DNA from 2 places in the Salinivibrio sp. IB872 genome. Region 1 is predicted to be linked to the other one. Evidence: riboswitches for the same ligand, from Rfam matches in the RefSeq annotation. Region 1 holds a riboswitch; the other holds the start of a gene.

The links. A riboswitch is a leader RNA that binds a small molecule or an ion and turns the genes downstream of it on or off. The one in region 1 is predicted to bind thiamine pyrophosphate.
Region 2: it holds a riboswitch for thiamine pyrophosphate, as region 1 does, so the genes downstream of both, thiD (bifunctional hydroxymethylpyrimidine kinase/phosphomethylpyrimidine kinase) here and thiB (thiamine ABC transporter substrate binding subunit) in region 1, are expected to answer to the same signal.

The regions. Positions count from the first base shown of each region.
Region 1 covers NZ_MUFO01000011.1:52,106-57,532, forward strand. Annotated here, with positions in the region: gene thiP (thiamine/thiamine pyrophosphate ABC transporter permease) at 1-1,506, opposite strand, end outside; gene thiB (thiamine ABC transporter substrate binding subunit) at 1,512-2,498, opposite strand; TPP riboswitch at 2,551-2,652, opposite strand; gene BZJ18_RS06690 (DUF547 domain-containing protein) at 2,691-3,482, opposite strand; gene leuD (3-isopropylmalate dehydratase small subunit) at 3,602-4,204, opposite strand; gene leuC (3-isopropylmalate dehydratase large subunit) at 4,214-5,427, opposite strand, start outside.
Region 2 covers NZ_MUFO01000001.1:39,496-49,129, forward strand. Annotated here, with positions in the region: gene BZJ18_RS00140 (replication initiator protein RctB domain-containing protein) at 1-479, shown strand, start outside; gene BZJ18_RS00145 (DMT family transporter) at 766-1,635, shown strand; gene BZJ18_RS00150 (GNAT family N-acetyltransferase) at 1,821-2,465, shown strand; gene BZJ18_RS17185 (EAL domain-containing protein) at 2,565-2,714, opposite strand; gene BZJ18_RS00155 (HAD family hydrolase) at 3,055-3,843, shown strand; gene BZJ18_RS00160 (DUF3081 domain-containing protein) at 3,861-4,127, shown strand; gene BZJ18_RS00165 (PAS domain-containing sensor histidine kinase) at 4,190-6,085, shown strand; gene BZJ18_RS00170 (putative bifunctional diguanylate cyclase/phosphodiesterase) at 6,082-7,842, shown strand; gene BZJ18_RS00175 (hypothetical protein) at 7,878-8,108, opposite strand; TPP riboswitch at 8,117-8,217, shown strand; gene thiD (bifunctional hydroxymethylpyrimidine kinase/phosphomethylpyrimidine kinase) at 8,279-9,136, shown strand; gene BZJ18_RS00185 (potassium channel family protein) at 9,219-9,634, opposite strand, start outside.

The DNA of each region.
Region 1 (5,427 bases):
GGCGCCCGCATCCATTTGATAACTGCCCATCAGACGAAATAGATACAAAGGCAGTGTTTGAAAGTGTTGGCTACCAAATAAAGAGATGGCGCTGAGATCGCCCATCGATAGGACAAAGCTGACCGCGAGGCCACGCGCTATCGGGCGGCGTAAGCATTGCCATTCAATTAAGCGCAAGCGGGTGATCCCACGCACGCCTAAGGTGGCACAGAGTGCATGATAAGATTGCGCCACTTGATAGGCAGGGGCACTGAGCACCTTAATCAAATAAGGTAACGCCATCAGGGCATTGACTCCCATCACCAACCACAAGGCGAGGCTAAAGACATCGCTAAATTGGCGAAACAGCAAAAACAGTCCTGTGCTCAATACGATACTGGGCACGACCAGAATCATGGCCCCCAGCGTTTCAATACCATCGGCTCGTCTTTTTTGACCATGAAATCGCCAGTGACGACTGGCTAAGATCACTGCAATTGCCAACACAAATGCAATGGCGCTCGCGCCGGTGGCCACCCACAATGAGTGCATGGTGGCTTGCCATAACGCTGCATCGGCAAGGACAGTGAGCGCACTAGGGTTGAGCCCGCGATACAGCACTACACCCAGTGGCGGCAATACGAGAAGCAAGACCAAGGTTATCCAGAGCAGATCCCAGCATTTCGCCGCTCGGCTATCGAGGGCATGCGGCAATGGTAATACTTCACTGGGTGTATTCGGCACCGCGCGTGTGAATGTTTGCACCACAAACGCAATAGTGCCGCACAGCATCATCTGCCACAGCGCTAATGCCGCGCCGGTTTGCAAGTCAAAGTCAAAGCGAATGGCTTGGTAAATGGCCAGCTCTATGGTGGTGGCTTTGGGGCCGCCGCCAAGCGCCATGACGGTAGCAAAACTGGTAAAGCAGAGCATAAACACCAGTCCGACGATATGGGGCAAACTTTGGCGAAGATAAGGCCATTCAAGGTGACGAAAACGCTGCCAGCCACCTAAGCCTAATTGCGTCGCTAAGCGGCGTTGATCGGCGGGGATCCCCTCGAGCGCTTGCACCATGATCTGGGCGGAAAATGGTAAGTTGAAAAACACGTGTGCCAGCAAAATGCCGCTCAATCCATAAATGGAAAACGGCATGGAAAGATCAAAATGTTGTAGGGTGTCGGCGATCAAGCCGCTGCGACCAAAAATGGCCACCAAGCCAAATACCCCGATCAGCACAGGCAGCACTAAGGTCATGGCAAACAGTTTCAACAACCAACGTTTACCGGCAAACTCGCGACGCGACAGGGCGTGGGCAACAGGAATCGCTAATCCCACGCTGAGGATCACTGATAAAGTGGCTTGCTTGAAGCTAAATACGGTGACGTGACGAAGGTAGGCATCTTGCCATAGTGCCTCAAGGTTAAGATCTTGGCTGTGAGAGAACAGCGCCCATAAGGCGCTGCCAATTAAAAGCACGACGAGACTGGCCGCGAGACTGCCCGGCCAGGTGCGTGAAGGATTGAGCATGACGACTATTCAACCAACGCTGTTTGCCAGTCACGCACCCATTGTTGACGGTTGCCCATCACTTCATCGGGTTGATAAATCAGGCTCTTCTTGGGTTGATTCAAGGTATAGAAGGCATCTGGTAACGTGATATCAGTAACAGGATACATCCATTGCGTAAGGGGAATGATCGACTGCGCTTCATCGCTAATCATAAACTGCAAAAACGCATCCGCCAGTTCTGGCTGGTCGGTGTAGGCTGATTTCGCGGCCACTTCAATCTGCATATAATGGCCTTCTTCAAACGTCGCGGCGGCAAAGCGGTCATCATCATCGGCAACCAAATGGTAAGCCGGTGATGTGGTGTAAGAGAGCACCATGTCCGCTTCCTTGTTCAGGAACATATTGTACGCTTCGGTCCAGCCTTTGGTCACGGTAATGGTGTTCTCCGCGAGATCACGCCATGCTTGCTGGCTTTGATCGCCGTATACTTTCTGGATCCACAGCATTAAGCCTTGGCCAACGGTGGAGACACGGGGATCTTGGTAAATCACACTGATGTCATCACGATCTTCAATCAAGGCTTTCAAGCTCTTGGGCGGATCGAGCAGGCGCGTGGTGTCATACACGAAGGCAAAGTAGCCGTAATCGTAGGGGATAAAGTAGGGATTATCCCAACCGCCGGGTACCTGTAGGCGCTCTGTATTCACTGCGTGCTCGGCGACAATGCCGCTCCGCTCCGCTTCTTTCATTAAATTGGTGMCCATACCCAGCACGATATCGGCGCTGGTGGTACTGCCTTCAATCCGCATGCGGTTGAGCAAGGCTGCGCCGTCTTCAAGGGACACAAACTCGACCTCACAGTTACAGCGTTTTTCGAAGGCGGTTTTGATTTTTGGCCCTGCGCCCCAATCGGCGATAAACGAGTCGTAGGTATAGACAGTCAGCGGGTCAGCGGCGCGGGCGCCAAGCGATAACAGAGACAAAGAAAGTACGGTTAAAACAGACGTAATGACTTTCACAGCACGCTCCTAAGTTGGGCGTGGGTGTTGAGGCTGGTTGATGACATCATCAAGTCTCAATCCCTACGCCAGTGTTAGCTGGATCAGGTTCGATGGGTTTAGCGCGGCGCGCAATCTCAGCCAAGAGGCTCCCCAATGAGTACCAAGCCATTGTACTGATTGGTTTCGGGTTAACCAAGCCTTTTAGTCAGCGGTTCGGTTAAGCGCCCAGTCGTAGTCATAGTCTAAGCGTGCATCCTCGGGAAGCTTGATATCGCGGTATTGATTGATATGGGCGATCACCCCTTGTTCACTGCCGCCAAAATCGGCCTTAAACCACTCATAGATAGAAGAAAGCTGCCACTGTTCGCCTTGCTGACTGACGCCTTTATCACTGTTAATAAAGGTGTAGGCGGCTTGTTCTAATTGTGCCTCCAAGGTGTCGGCTTGAAAGGCTTGTGGCTGCAGGTTCGGACAGCCAAGGCTGGCACAATTGACCGCATAGTGGGTACGCGGATCTTGCCATAGCGGGCGCAGAATGCGGTGCTCAATATCATTCAAGGTAAGGGGTTCACCTGCCACCGTGATCACCTCATCATCCCAAGGTCCAAAGCTAAACAGGCCACCGAGTTTGGTGATTGAACGGACTGGATATGCGTCCAAAATTAGCTTTACGGTGACTGAGTTGTAGAGATTAACCCAATACGCGTATTGTTCGTCTTTGGTCAGGGTACGCGGGTCGCGCGCGGTGAGCATGCCAATGTAATGATCGAGGGTCGCTTTATCGGCCTCGGTGACGGCTGCGTAGTTAAATAAGGTGTGCTGTCCTTGAGGCTGTAAATACTTATCGAGTAATACTTGCCAGCTGTGATGAGTAAATGTGGCTTGGCTGGCGGGGTTGTGCGTATCCCACATTGCCCAATAATCGGCTTTCGGGGCGGCCAAAGCTGGAAAAGCAACGAGTAACCAAAAAATGAGCGTGATCCGTGTTCGCATACCGCTTCCTCAATCGCGAGCGTATCTTGTTTATATCCTAGACCAGCTTGCGCCATGTTTGCTTTCATGGCCATAAAAAAACGCTGCTTGAGCAGCGTTTTAGTGGTTAAAGTGTTTTCTTATGCCAAAAAGGCGGGAATGTTTTGCTCAAAGCGCGAGATCTCAGCGTCGTGCTGAAGCGTGAGGCCAATGCTATCTAATCCTTCCAACAAGCAATGACGGCGAAAATCATCCATCTGGAAGCTAAAGCAGTGTTCACCGGCACGGATGGTTTGGGCGGGCAAATCTAGCGTTACCGTCGCGCCTTCATTTTCGGCCACATACGTAAATAGAGCATCGATTTGGCCTTCTTCAAGGGTCACTGGCACCATTTGGTTATTAATGCAGTTGCCATAGAAAATATCGGCAAAACTGGGGGCGATAATCACTTTAAAACCGTAATCATCCAGCGCCCAAGGAGCATGTTCGCGTGACGAGCCACAGCCAAAGTTTTCGCGGGTGAGTAACACGCTCGCCCCTTGGTAGCGCGCTTGATTGAGCACAAACTCGGGGTTCGGCTGTTTACCCGCATCGTCTAAAAAGCGCCAATCGTGAAACAGGTGCTGACCAAAGCCAGTGCGGGTGACTTTTTGCAAAAACTGTTTAGGGATGATCGCATCGGTATCGACGTTCGCCGCATCCAATGGGGCAACAATGCCGGTATGAGTGTGTATGCCTGACATAAGGCCTCCTTATAATTGGTTAACGTCAATAAAATGACCGGCAATAGCAGCGGCGGCGGCCATCGCAGGGCTGACCAAGTGGGTGCGGCCTTCACGGCCTTGGCGGCCTTCAAAGTTACGGTTGCTGGTGGACGCACAGCGCTCTTTGGGGCCTAAGCGATCGTTGTTCATTGCCAAACACATTGAGCAGCCGGGCAAGCGCCACTCAAAGCCCGCTTCGCGGAAAATGACGTCCAGCCCTTCTTGCTCTGCTTGGGCGCGCACCTGCTCGGAGCCTGGCACCACCATGGCATGTACACCCTTTGCCACGCGCCGTCCTTTGGCGACCGCGGCGGCTGCGCGCATGTCTTCAATCCGTGAGTTGGTGCAAGAGCCAATAAAGACTTTATCGATGTGGATATCTGTAATGGCTTGGCCTGCCGTCAGTCCCATGTACTTTAAGGCTCGCTCAGCCGAGTGACGCTCTATTGGGTCGGTCATGCTCTCTGGAGCAGGCACGCTATCATGCACACTGACCACTTGGCCGGGGTTGGTGCCCCATGTGACTTGATGATGGATTTGACTGCCATCGAGAGTGACCACGCGATCAAAGTGCGCATCGGCATCCGAGTGCAAGGTTTGCCAATACGCAACGGCTTGCTGCCATTGCTCGCCTTTAGGGGCAAACTTCTTGTCTTTTAGGTAGGCAAAGGTGGTGTCATCTGGCGCGATCAGGCCAGCTTTTGCGCCTAATTCGATGGCCATGTTGCAGACCGTCATTCGCCCTTCCATCGACAAGTCGGTAATGGCGTCACCGCAAAATTCCACCACGTGTCCGGTGCCGCCGGCATGACCGACTTGGCCGATAATCGCTAGGACAATATCTTTGGCGGTGATCCCGGGGGCAGTTTTGCCCGTGACTTCAATTTTCATTGTGCGGGCGCGGGATTGCTTGAGTGTTTGGGTGGCCAGTACGTGTTCGACTTCTGAGGTGCCAATACCAAAGGCGAGGGAGCCGAAGGCACCGTGGGTTGCGGTGTGCGAATCACCACAGACGATGGTAGTGCCGGGCAGGGTAATGCCAAGCTCGGGGCCCATTACATGCACAATGCCTTGGTAAGGATGGTTTAAGTCGTACAGGGTGACACCGAACTCTTCGCAGTTTTTGGCCAAGGTTTCCATTTGGATGCGCGCCATTTCCCCTGACGCGTTAATGTCTTTGGTTTCGGTGGAGACATTGTGAT
Region 2 (9,634 bases), on a different contig from region 1:
CCAAACAAGACCTTGATCAGCTTTCCGGGATCATCGATGGGGAGTTTGAACCCATTCAGCGCAAAGAAAAGTCCAGCGGTCGATTAGGGCGGCGTGTGAAGTTACGCAAGCACTTGGTTGAAGTGAACGCGGATGAGCTCACGATCGTGTTGTCGAAATATACCTCGGAGGAAGCCCTCCAACGCAGTATCACGGCGTTATCAGCAATGACGGGACATCCAGCGTCTGTGATCACGGAAGAGTGCCAAGGCTATTTAGAGAAGCTGGATTGGCTGATGGTGGGTGAGAATGTGGTGCCGTACGAGACGCTAAGCCGTACCATTGAGTTTTATAACCAACAGCAGCAAGAGCGTCATCTTTCCATCGAGCGATTGATCTCTGGCTTAGCCGTACGTCGTAAAGTCTGTCAGCGCGTGTATGAAGGCCATTTAGATGGGCAAGTATTAAGCGTGCTTGATGAGATTGCCTCAGGGCGTTGACCTTACCGTTTTTCATGTCAATAAGGATTAGCAGTAAGTTAACCAAGCGCTGACAATTGCTAAAGTAGGAACGATATACTCAATCTCGATAGATACCTTTGTCCTATTTGATGTCCTCGTCGACATCCTTTGGCACTTCTCTCGCCAGCGGGCTCTTTGCCCGCTTTTTCTTTGCCTGAATCCCCCCTCTCGCCCTCAATGTCCAGCAAATTAGGCGTTTCATTGGTGAGTTTACAGTGTAAACTGCCTGCTTTTGCTTAATTGATTTTTGCTGTTTGGGAGATCTATGCCTGTTTTCTTGCCCTTTGCGGCAGTGTCCATTTGGGCGATGAATACCATCGTCAACAAGATGGCGGTGGTGGTGATTGCTCCTGGAGCCATGGCTTTCTATCGATGGTTCTTTGCGATTTTAGTGCTTACTCCCTTTTGTCTGCCGACTTTATGGCGACAGCGGCGTGCGGTGTTTAAATTAGCCCCTCGTCTTGCGGTGTTGGCGTCTCTGGGTATGGTGATCAACCAATCGGTCGCCTATTTTGCTGCACAAACGACTACCGCCACTAATATGGCGTTAATTATGTCGTTGGTCCCAATGCTCAGTTTGCTATTTAGCGTGTGGTTTCTGCACCAACCGCTAACACGTATCGCCATCGCTGGCGCGATATTGTCCTTTTCTGGACTTGGGTATATGCTCACTCAAGGTCAGCCCATGACGCTGCTTGAAAGCGGTGTCACTGCCGGTGATGGACTCATGTTGATTTGCGCATCTGCTTATGCCTTGTATTGTGTATTACTCAAACGCTGGCCGATGTCGGTGTCTAATTGGGTTTCTGTGTATGTACAAGCATTGTTTGCGGTATTGATGCTCTTACCTGTGCTTTATGCCGCGCCCAGTGCTGATATTGTGCCCGACGCGTATCCCTTGGTGGGCTTTGCGGCCGTCGGCGCGTCGGTATTAGCGCCGGCATTGTGGCTAAATGCGATCGCGCTCAATGGCGCTAGCCGTACTGCGATGTACATGAATTTATTACCCGTACTCACCGCAGGCATTGCCATGATATGGCTTGATGAAGTATTAACGCACTATCACCTCATTGGTGGCAGTTTGGTGCTTATCGGCGTTGGATTATCGCAACGATCTACCCATCCAACACGCTGACAACCGTCTACACTTGATAAATGAGCGTAGTATCAACCTAGGGTGTTGATAGGAGGTGAGCGATGTGGTGGTTAATTGAATTAGATTGGATGCCTTTATGGGTGACGCCTGCGCAAGGCCGCGTGAAGTCATCGGCCTCATCACCGATTATTTGGTAGTGAACCCAAGGAGAAATCGTTACGAACATGGAAGTGAAGGAAATGGAGACGCCGCGGGTAACGATTCGACCCGCCTTTCGTCGTGAAGCGGCCTATTTCTGGCGTCAGATTTACCACTCTCGCGCGTGGAAGCAGTTTGACGCGCCTTATATTCCCCTCGAACCTGTCTCATTTTGGTCCTTTCGGTTTGGCCTGTTCCGACGTTTCATTGTTGGAGACAGTGCCAAAGTCATTTGTGTGGATGAACGTCCTGTGGGCTATGTGACCTTCTACTGGGAAGACAAACGCACACGCTGGCTTGAAGTGGGGATCACTATTTTTGACCCCGCCGATTGGGGGAGGGGAATCGGCCGCCGTGCGTTGGCCTTGTGGGTGGATGAGTTATTTCGCTGCCAAACACTCAACCGAATTGGATTGACTACTTGGTCAGGGAATCCGGGCATGATGCGCTGCGCGAAGGCGTTAGGCATGAAAGAAGAAGGCCGGTTGCGTTCGGTGCGCTTCTTTCAAGGTGAGTACTATGATGCGTTACGTTTCGGTGTGCTTCGCGAAGAGTGGTATGGGTTACATCACGCCTCTACCCAGCTTGGTATCAACAATGTCTCTCTAGACGCCCAACCCGCTCCGCTTGCTGCAGCATCAACCATGCACAAGCATCATACGCTGGTATGATGCTGGCATCACTTGTTTGTCGATGGCGTGACTCTCAAGCGGGCGTGATAACACATAGCCTTGCAAGTAATCGCATTGATGATCACGTAGCCAAGCAAGTTATTGCCGTGTTTCGACCCCTTCTGTGACGACACGCAAATCAAGCGCATGGGCCATGGCAATAATCCCACGACACATTCGGCGTGTTCCAGCAATGAGGCGATAAGGGTAAGGTGCCTCGATGACAGTTTTGATGGGATTTTGTGTCATTTCCGTGAACGCTTGTTTGAACACTGGGTTCTGACGGTGATCGGCGTCGTCAAAAATATGACGTATTTTTTATACAGTCATCAGGTCGGTATCACTGGACGCAACAACGCAAAAATGTGATGTGAATCACTCATTGGTTAGTGGCTTGATTAGGAAACGAACTTTTGAAAAGGGTGGTTGATTATTCATTCTTCTCGCTCAGATTCGATACATTATGCCTGATCTTTCGATAGGGGATCACGACCTTCTCTGCTAACTTCTAGTGAGTCGATGGATGACACACTCTCGACAACACCTCTGTTCCTGCCGAGTAATAACACATTGATTGTGGGGGAGTTCCATGAAAAAGTTGGAGAATGTCTCTGCGGTATGTTTCGATCTAGATGGGACCTTGGCGGACCCATTTGACGACCTTGTTGACGCGATATCGGGCATGTTAAAAGGGCTCGATCTACCACCTGAAGATCCGAATACGATCAAAGACTGGATCGGTGATGGCGCAGATTTGTTGATCCACCGGGTGTTAACACGCCAGATCAATGGCCGCGTGTCAGATGCGGTCTTGAATCAGGCGCGCACACTTTTCCTGTCCTCTTATCTAGGCAAGAAACCGCCAAAAACACGACTCTATCCGGGCGTCCTTGAGTGCTTGAAAGGACTGGCACGCAGACAGCTGCCCATGATCTGTACCACGCACATGCAAACCGTTCACGCCAATAGTTTGTTAAAAGCACTCGGCGTGAGTCACTTTTTCACGCGGATTGTAGGCGCTGATGCGATTGCTGCCTTGCAATCTGGCCCCGATGCCATCTATGAAGCCGCGGCGATTTTACGCGTTGCGCCCACGGAGCTATTGGTTGTTGGGGATGCAGTGAATGACGTTCAGGCCGCACGGTCGGTCGGATCCCCTGTTGTTTGCGTGACTTACGGCTATAATTACGGAACAGAGATAGAGAAAGCGCGTCCCGATCTGACCCTTGATACACTCGCGACGCTGCCCAATATCATAGAAAAGCCGATGCATTCACGCGAACAGGGACCAGCAACCACTGTTCCATCGCATCCGGTCATCGCGTCGCCTTTGCCGTCTCACACCTTGCGCCGGGGAAGTGATGCGCCATTCCGATAAACGGTCAGGAGGGAAGCGTGAAAAACGAACTAGATCCTGCATATCTACTTCGCGCCTACGAGATAGTGACTCAGTTTGGAGAAAAAACCGAACAAGGACATCGCCTAGATGGCATTGAAGCCTTCTCAGATTATGACGGCTACACCATTTATTTAGCCGGAAATGGCGTACAGTTACGGGTGGGGTTTCACAATACATATCACCTGGATTATGAGCACGAAAACCTTAAAACGCAGTTCTTGAATAAGGTCGATGCCTTGGTGAAAAACTATCGACAGTCGTGACCAAACATTCGATAAACGCCCCGTTCTGGGGCGTTTTTTTTGGCCGATGATCAGGATTTGTTATGGATAATCAAACCATTAAGAAAAGCTGTACCGACAAACAGTGCGTAGTGACAGGCACGGATGCCCACTACCAAGCACTCGTGGCGAGTGCAGCCGCTGCCATTTTGGTGATTGATGAATCAGGTGTGATTATCGATGCCAATCCCTACACCCACACATTGCTGGGCTATGACCATCAGCAACTGGTGGGCAACAATGTGGAATGCTTGATGCCGCCAGAGCATGAAGGTAAGCATCAGCATTATCTGATGCAATACCTTACCGGTGGCGAAGCAAAAGTGATTGGAACTGGTCGGCGAGTTAAGGCCCGTCATGTCGATGGGCACCTCGTCCCTGTACACCTTGCGGTCAGTGAAGTACAGATAGACAATCGACGTGAGTTTATCGGCATCATGTCTGATCTCAGCGCGCTCACGCAGGCGCAAGCGAGCGTAAAACACGAGCGCAACCAGCTAAAAACCATCATCAATGCGATTGCCAATCCAGTGTTTGTCCGCGAGTTAGGCGGGCGATATACCATGGCCAATCATGCGTGTGTGCAGGCCGTTGGGGTCGATAATGTGGAGGCGTTAGCTGATGCCTTTGCCCAGTTATTGCCCAAAGGAGGACGAGAGACACTCAACGCGCTGGATCATCAACTGACCATGAATGGCGAGCCGGTGCATACCGATGTCACTCTGAACGATGGCCGCACCTTTAAACTGGCGAAAACCCTCATCCATCACCTCGAAGGTGAGCCATATGCCATTGTTACCGTCGCGTACGATGCCACCCCACTTCTTAATGCCATGAAAGACGCGGAGCGAGCGAACCAAGCGAAAAGTGACTTTCTTTCTGCAATGAGTCATGAATTACGCACACCGCTTAACTGTGTGCTTGGCTATGCACAATTATTAATGAATGCGACCTCGCCAGCGTTAGAGGCCACTCAGCAACAATACGTGGCACAAATACACCAAAGTGGCCGTCATTTACTCGCCCTGATTAATGATGTGCTGGATCTTGCCAAAATCGAGGCGGGAAAAATTTCCCTCAACCCGAGCTGGGCACCTTTGCGTCCGATGATTTGCGAGGCTATCGATTCGCTGTTGCCTCTTGCCCATCGCCAGACGGTGAGTTTGCGCCATACTCTACCGGACACACTCAACGGTGATATTTACGTCGATGCGACCCGTTTTAAGCAAGTGCTGATCAACCTCATTAGCAATGCAATTAAATATAACCATGCGGGTGGACGTGTCACGGTATCGACCCGTCAGCAAGCCGAAACGATAACGATCGCGGTGACGGACACAGGCATTGGTATTGAACAGGATAAGCTGAGCGCGTTATTTGAGCCTTTTAATCGCTTAGCTGCAGAGCAAACCCATATTGAAGGGGCAGGCGTGGGGCTTGCGGTCACACAGCAATTGATTGCGCAAATGCAAGGTGAGATCACCGTGAGCAGCGAAGTCGGAAAAGGGAGTTGTTTTGCCGTCACCTTTCCTTATCGTGGACAGTCGTTGACCGAGATAGCGTCTTCACCCACGCCGTTCACCCTTACCCAGCCGCATCGAGTGCTTTTTATTGAACCAGACGTTGCACAGCAACGCTTAATGGCCGATTGGTTCGAAGATTGGCCGTTACTGACCTTGACCTGTGTCCATGATTTATCGTTAGCAGCCGCGATGGCGCATACCACGCCGCCCTCGCTATTCATGGTCAGTCATGCGGTGCTTGATGACACGGCAGATCAGGTTCAGTCGCGACTCGGTGAACGGCCCATGATCGTGGTTAACGTGCCGGACACCGAATCTATGCAATCGCACAGCGATAGCATTGTGACGTTGGCGTCACCGGTATCGGGTGCGGCGTTGGGCCGAGCGATGCAAACACTTTTGGAGAACAGGGCATGACACGAGAAAAATCCCAAGCGCAGATCCTGATCATTGATGATCGACCGGAAAATGTCGACTTGTTGACTGCCATGTTGCTGCAATCTGGCTATCAACACATCACAGGCCTTAACGATCCACGCCTTGTGGCCGATTACCTCTCACCGATCCCCGATTTAGTGTTGCTTGATATGCGGATGCCACAACGCTCGGGGCTAGATGTTCTCGATTTGCTGAACAATACGCTCGGCGAGCACTGTCCCCCCGTGATGGTGCTTACTGCCGATAGTGACAACAATCTGCGCAATCAAGCCTTATGCCGTGGGGCCATTGATTATCTCACCAAGCCGTTTGATCATCATGAAGTGCTCCAGCGCATCCATAATATTCTCCATTTTCAATTCAAAACCCTGAAAGAGCGAGATCAAGCGGCGCGTTTGCAGATGTTAGTGAATAAGCAAACCGCGGCATTACGTACCCTGTCTTTAACCGATCCCCTAACCAATCTACCCAATCGACGTGCGCTGGTGGATGCGGCTGAACGTCAACTCGCAAAGGGGATGGTGACCGTGTTTATGATCGCGTTGGATGGGATGGAGGCGGTCACACAGCATCAAGGCCACTTAATGACAGAAGCGCTGTATAAACACTTAGCGGGGCTCTTAGCCAGTAGCTCGGTCGCAAGAGGGCGGCGTATTGGTGTGTGGGACAACACACGTTTGGTGATGGTAGTGGAAGGAGATATCACCGCCATTGACGCACTTGCTAAGCGGATTTGTCGATTATTGAGTGGTCATCACACCCTTGATGGCCGTTTGATGTCGATGCACTGCCATGTGGGAATAGCCCAAGCGGAAGGTGAGCATCATGATGTGGAGCAACTCTTTCGCCAAGCGATTCTGGCTATCCCGACCGATGACACTGAAGTGGGTCATTATCGCCAAGAGTTGGATGCGCAATCGCAACGTGAGCATATGATCCGCAATGGACTTAGCCCGGCCCTTGAACAAGGAGGGTTGTCTTTGGTCTTTCAGCCCAAATGGGATCTCAATACCGGCACCATGGTAGGCGCTGAGGCGTTATTGCGTTGGCGTCATCCGCAACTGGGAGCGATCAGCCCGGCCGAGTTTATTCCCATTGCCGAGCGAAGTGCTGATATGATCCAACTCGGCGATGCCGTTTTTTCTATGGCGTTGCGCGCGCTGGTCCGTTGGCGAGAGCAATACACCTTGCCTGAGGCGTTTCACTTAGCCATCAATGTCTCTTCCCAGCAACTTCGCCACGGTTTTGCCGATAGCATTCTTGCCCGCTGCCAAGCGCTGGAAGTACCCACCCAAATCATTCAGCTTGAGGTTACTGAATCGGCGTTAATTCGACATATGTCGGTGGCGCTTAAAGAGTTACAACAGCTCCGTGATGCGGGGATGCACATTGCGCTTGATGATTTTGGCACAGGCTACAGTTCATTGAGCTATTTGAAACAGCTTCCTGTGGACTGGGTGAAGCTTGATCGTAGCTTTATTCAAGACCTTGCATCCAACGCCAGTGACAAACATCTTGTTGGTAGCGTGATCGACCTAGCGCATGGGTTCGGCCACGGTGTGGTGGCCGAAGGCGTGGAAGAAGTTGGTCAGCAACAGATTTTGCAGCGTATTGGCTGCGATCAAGCGCAAGGCTTCTTGTATGCCAAACCGCTGGGAACCGAACAGTTTGAACAGCTTCTGCAAACCGGATGTGAGTGCCCAGCGACGGCTATCAGTGCGCCCGTGTCTGGATAGCCGTGGTCATCATCGGATTAGAGATGAGTCATACGTTAGAGGTGGCTGATAATGGTATCGWGGCGCTGATTAAACTCGGTGTCGGTCACCAAGCCTGACGTGGGGTCAAAATGCTGGTGAAAACTCGGTAGTGATAAGATCCCTTTAACCTCAGCAGCAAAATAGGGAGCAGAGTGCTGGGTTGAGGTCAATACTGGGTGAAAATCAACGAGAAATGCGTGACGGCACGGTATGCGTAAGGCTTGCGCTTTATCCGTAGGATGCATATCCTGAACACAGTTAGTCGGGGAGCAAGTAATTGCTGAGACTGCGAAAGCAGGACCCGTAGAACCTGATCCAGTTAGCACTGGCGGAGGGAACTGACACGATCAGCGCACAAAGTGATGCATACTGCCGTACTTTGTCTCCTTCCGCCCCTGATGATTAAGGGGCCATTATGAACCTATCTCCACCTGTTATTCTCACCATTGCCGGCTCAGACAGCGGTGGTGGCGCGGGCATTCAAGCTGACATTAAAGCGATTTCAGCGACCGGCGGCTATGCGTGCTCGGTGATCACCGCGCTAACCGCGCAAAATACCTGCGGTGTCGAGGCCGTCTTGGCGGTTGAGCCCGATTTTGTGCGCGCCCAATTAGATGCGGTGTTGTACGACATGCCGGTGCGTGCGGTGAAAATCGGTATGTTGGCCAATCAAGCGATTATTCGTGAAGTCGCTGCTGTGCTGGCACGGTCGCCACACTTACCGGTGATTTTAGATCCCGTAATGGTCGCGACCAGCGGCGATCCTTTGCTCGACGAGCAGGCCATGACGGCGTTGATTGACGATCTTATCCCACGCGCAACCGTGCTCACTCCCAACTTGCCGGAGGCCGCCCGTTTAACTGGCCAGCCTGTTCCTACCTCTATCGAGCAAATGCATGAGCTGGTGCCGGCACTTCGCCATCTAGGCTGTCCTTACGTGATGCTCAAAGGGGGCCATCTACACCATACGCCCGAGAGTGTCGATATGTGGATTAGCCGAGACACCTGTCAAACTTTGCGCGCACGCCGCGTTGAAACCACCAACACTCATGGCACCGGTTGTTCACTGTCTGCTGCGATCGCCTCGTTTTATGCCCAAGAGATGACGCCTATCGAGGCCGGGCGAGCGGCTAAGCAGTATTTGACGGAGGCCTTAGCGCATAGTCAGCAGCTAACGGTCGGAAGAGGGGCTAGGCCGGTGCATCATTTTTACGCTTACCCTGATAATTTGTGTCTGTCGCCAGCAGAGCATGCTGTCGCGGAGTTGCCCTGAGACGAGATGGAAACGATCCGCTGCAACCTAAGTGGGGCAGCGGTATCGAAAAGAAAACACAAAGATGCGTTGGACGCGCCCGTTAGGCGGCAGACCAATGTGGTAAACGCTCGGCGGCGATATAAAAGATGCGATCGCCCGGTGCCACTTCGGTGTGTAGGCGAGGGTTCAGAGTGATCCCATCGCCTTTGTCGAGACCAATTAAGGTTGCATCGTGCTCATGCTTTAATTGATTAAACAAGGTGCCGACATCCGTTGCTCTTGCATCGGTGGGGTAGCGGGCACAGTATTGGGTCATCCCTTGAGCCGTGCTCAATAGCTCGTGATGTAATTGACTTGAACCGGGATCAACGGCTGCTTTTGCCAGCATTTCCACCGACACAGACGGCACACATTCAGCGTGCGGATAGTGCTGCTTCAATATTTGGCTGAGTGCATCATCTTGAAAATACGCGAGTAAATGAGCGGAAGGGTTTTTGTGGGCGCAGAACAGAGCCG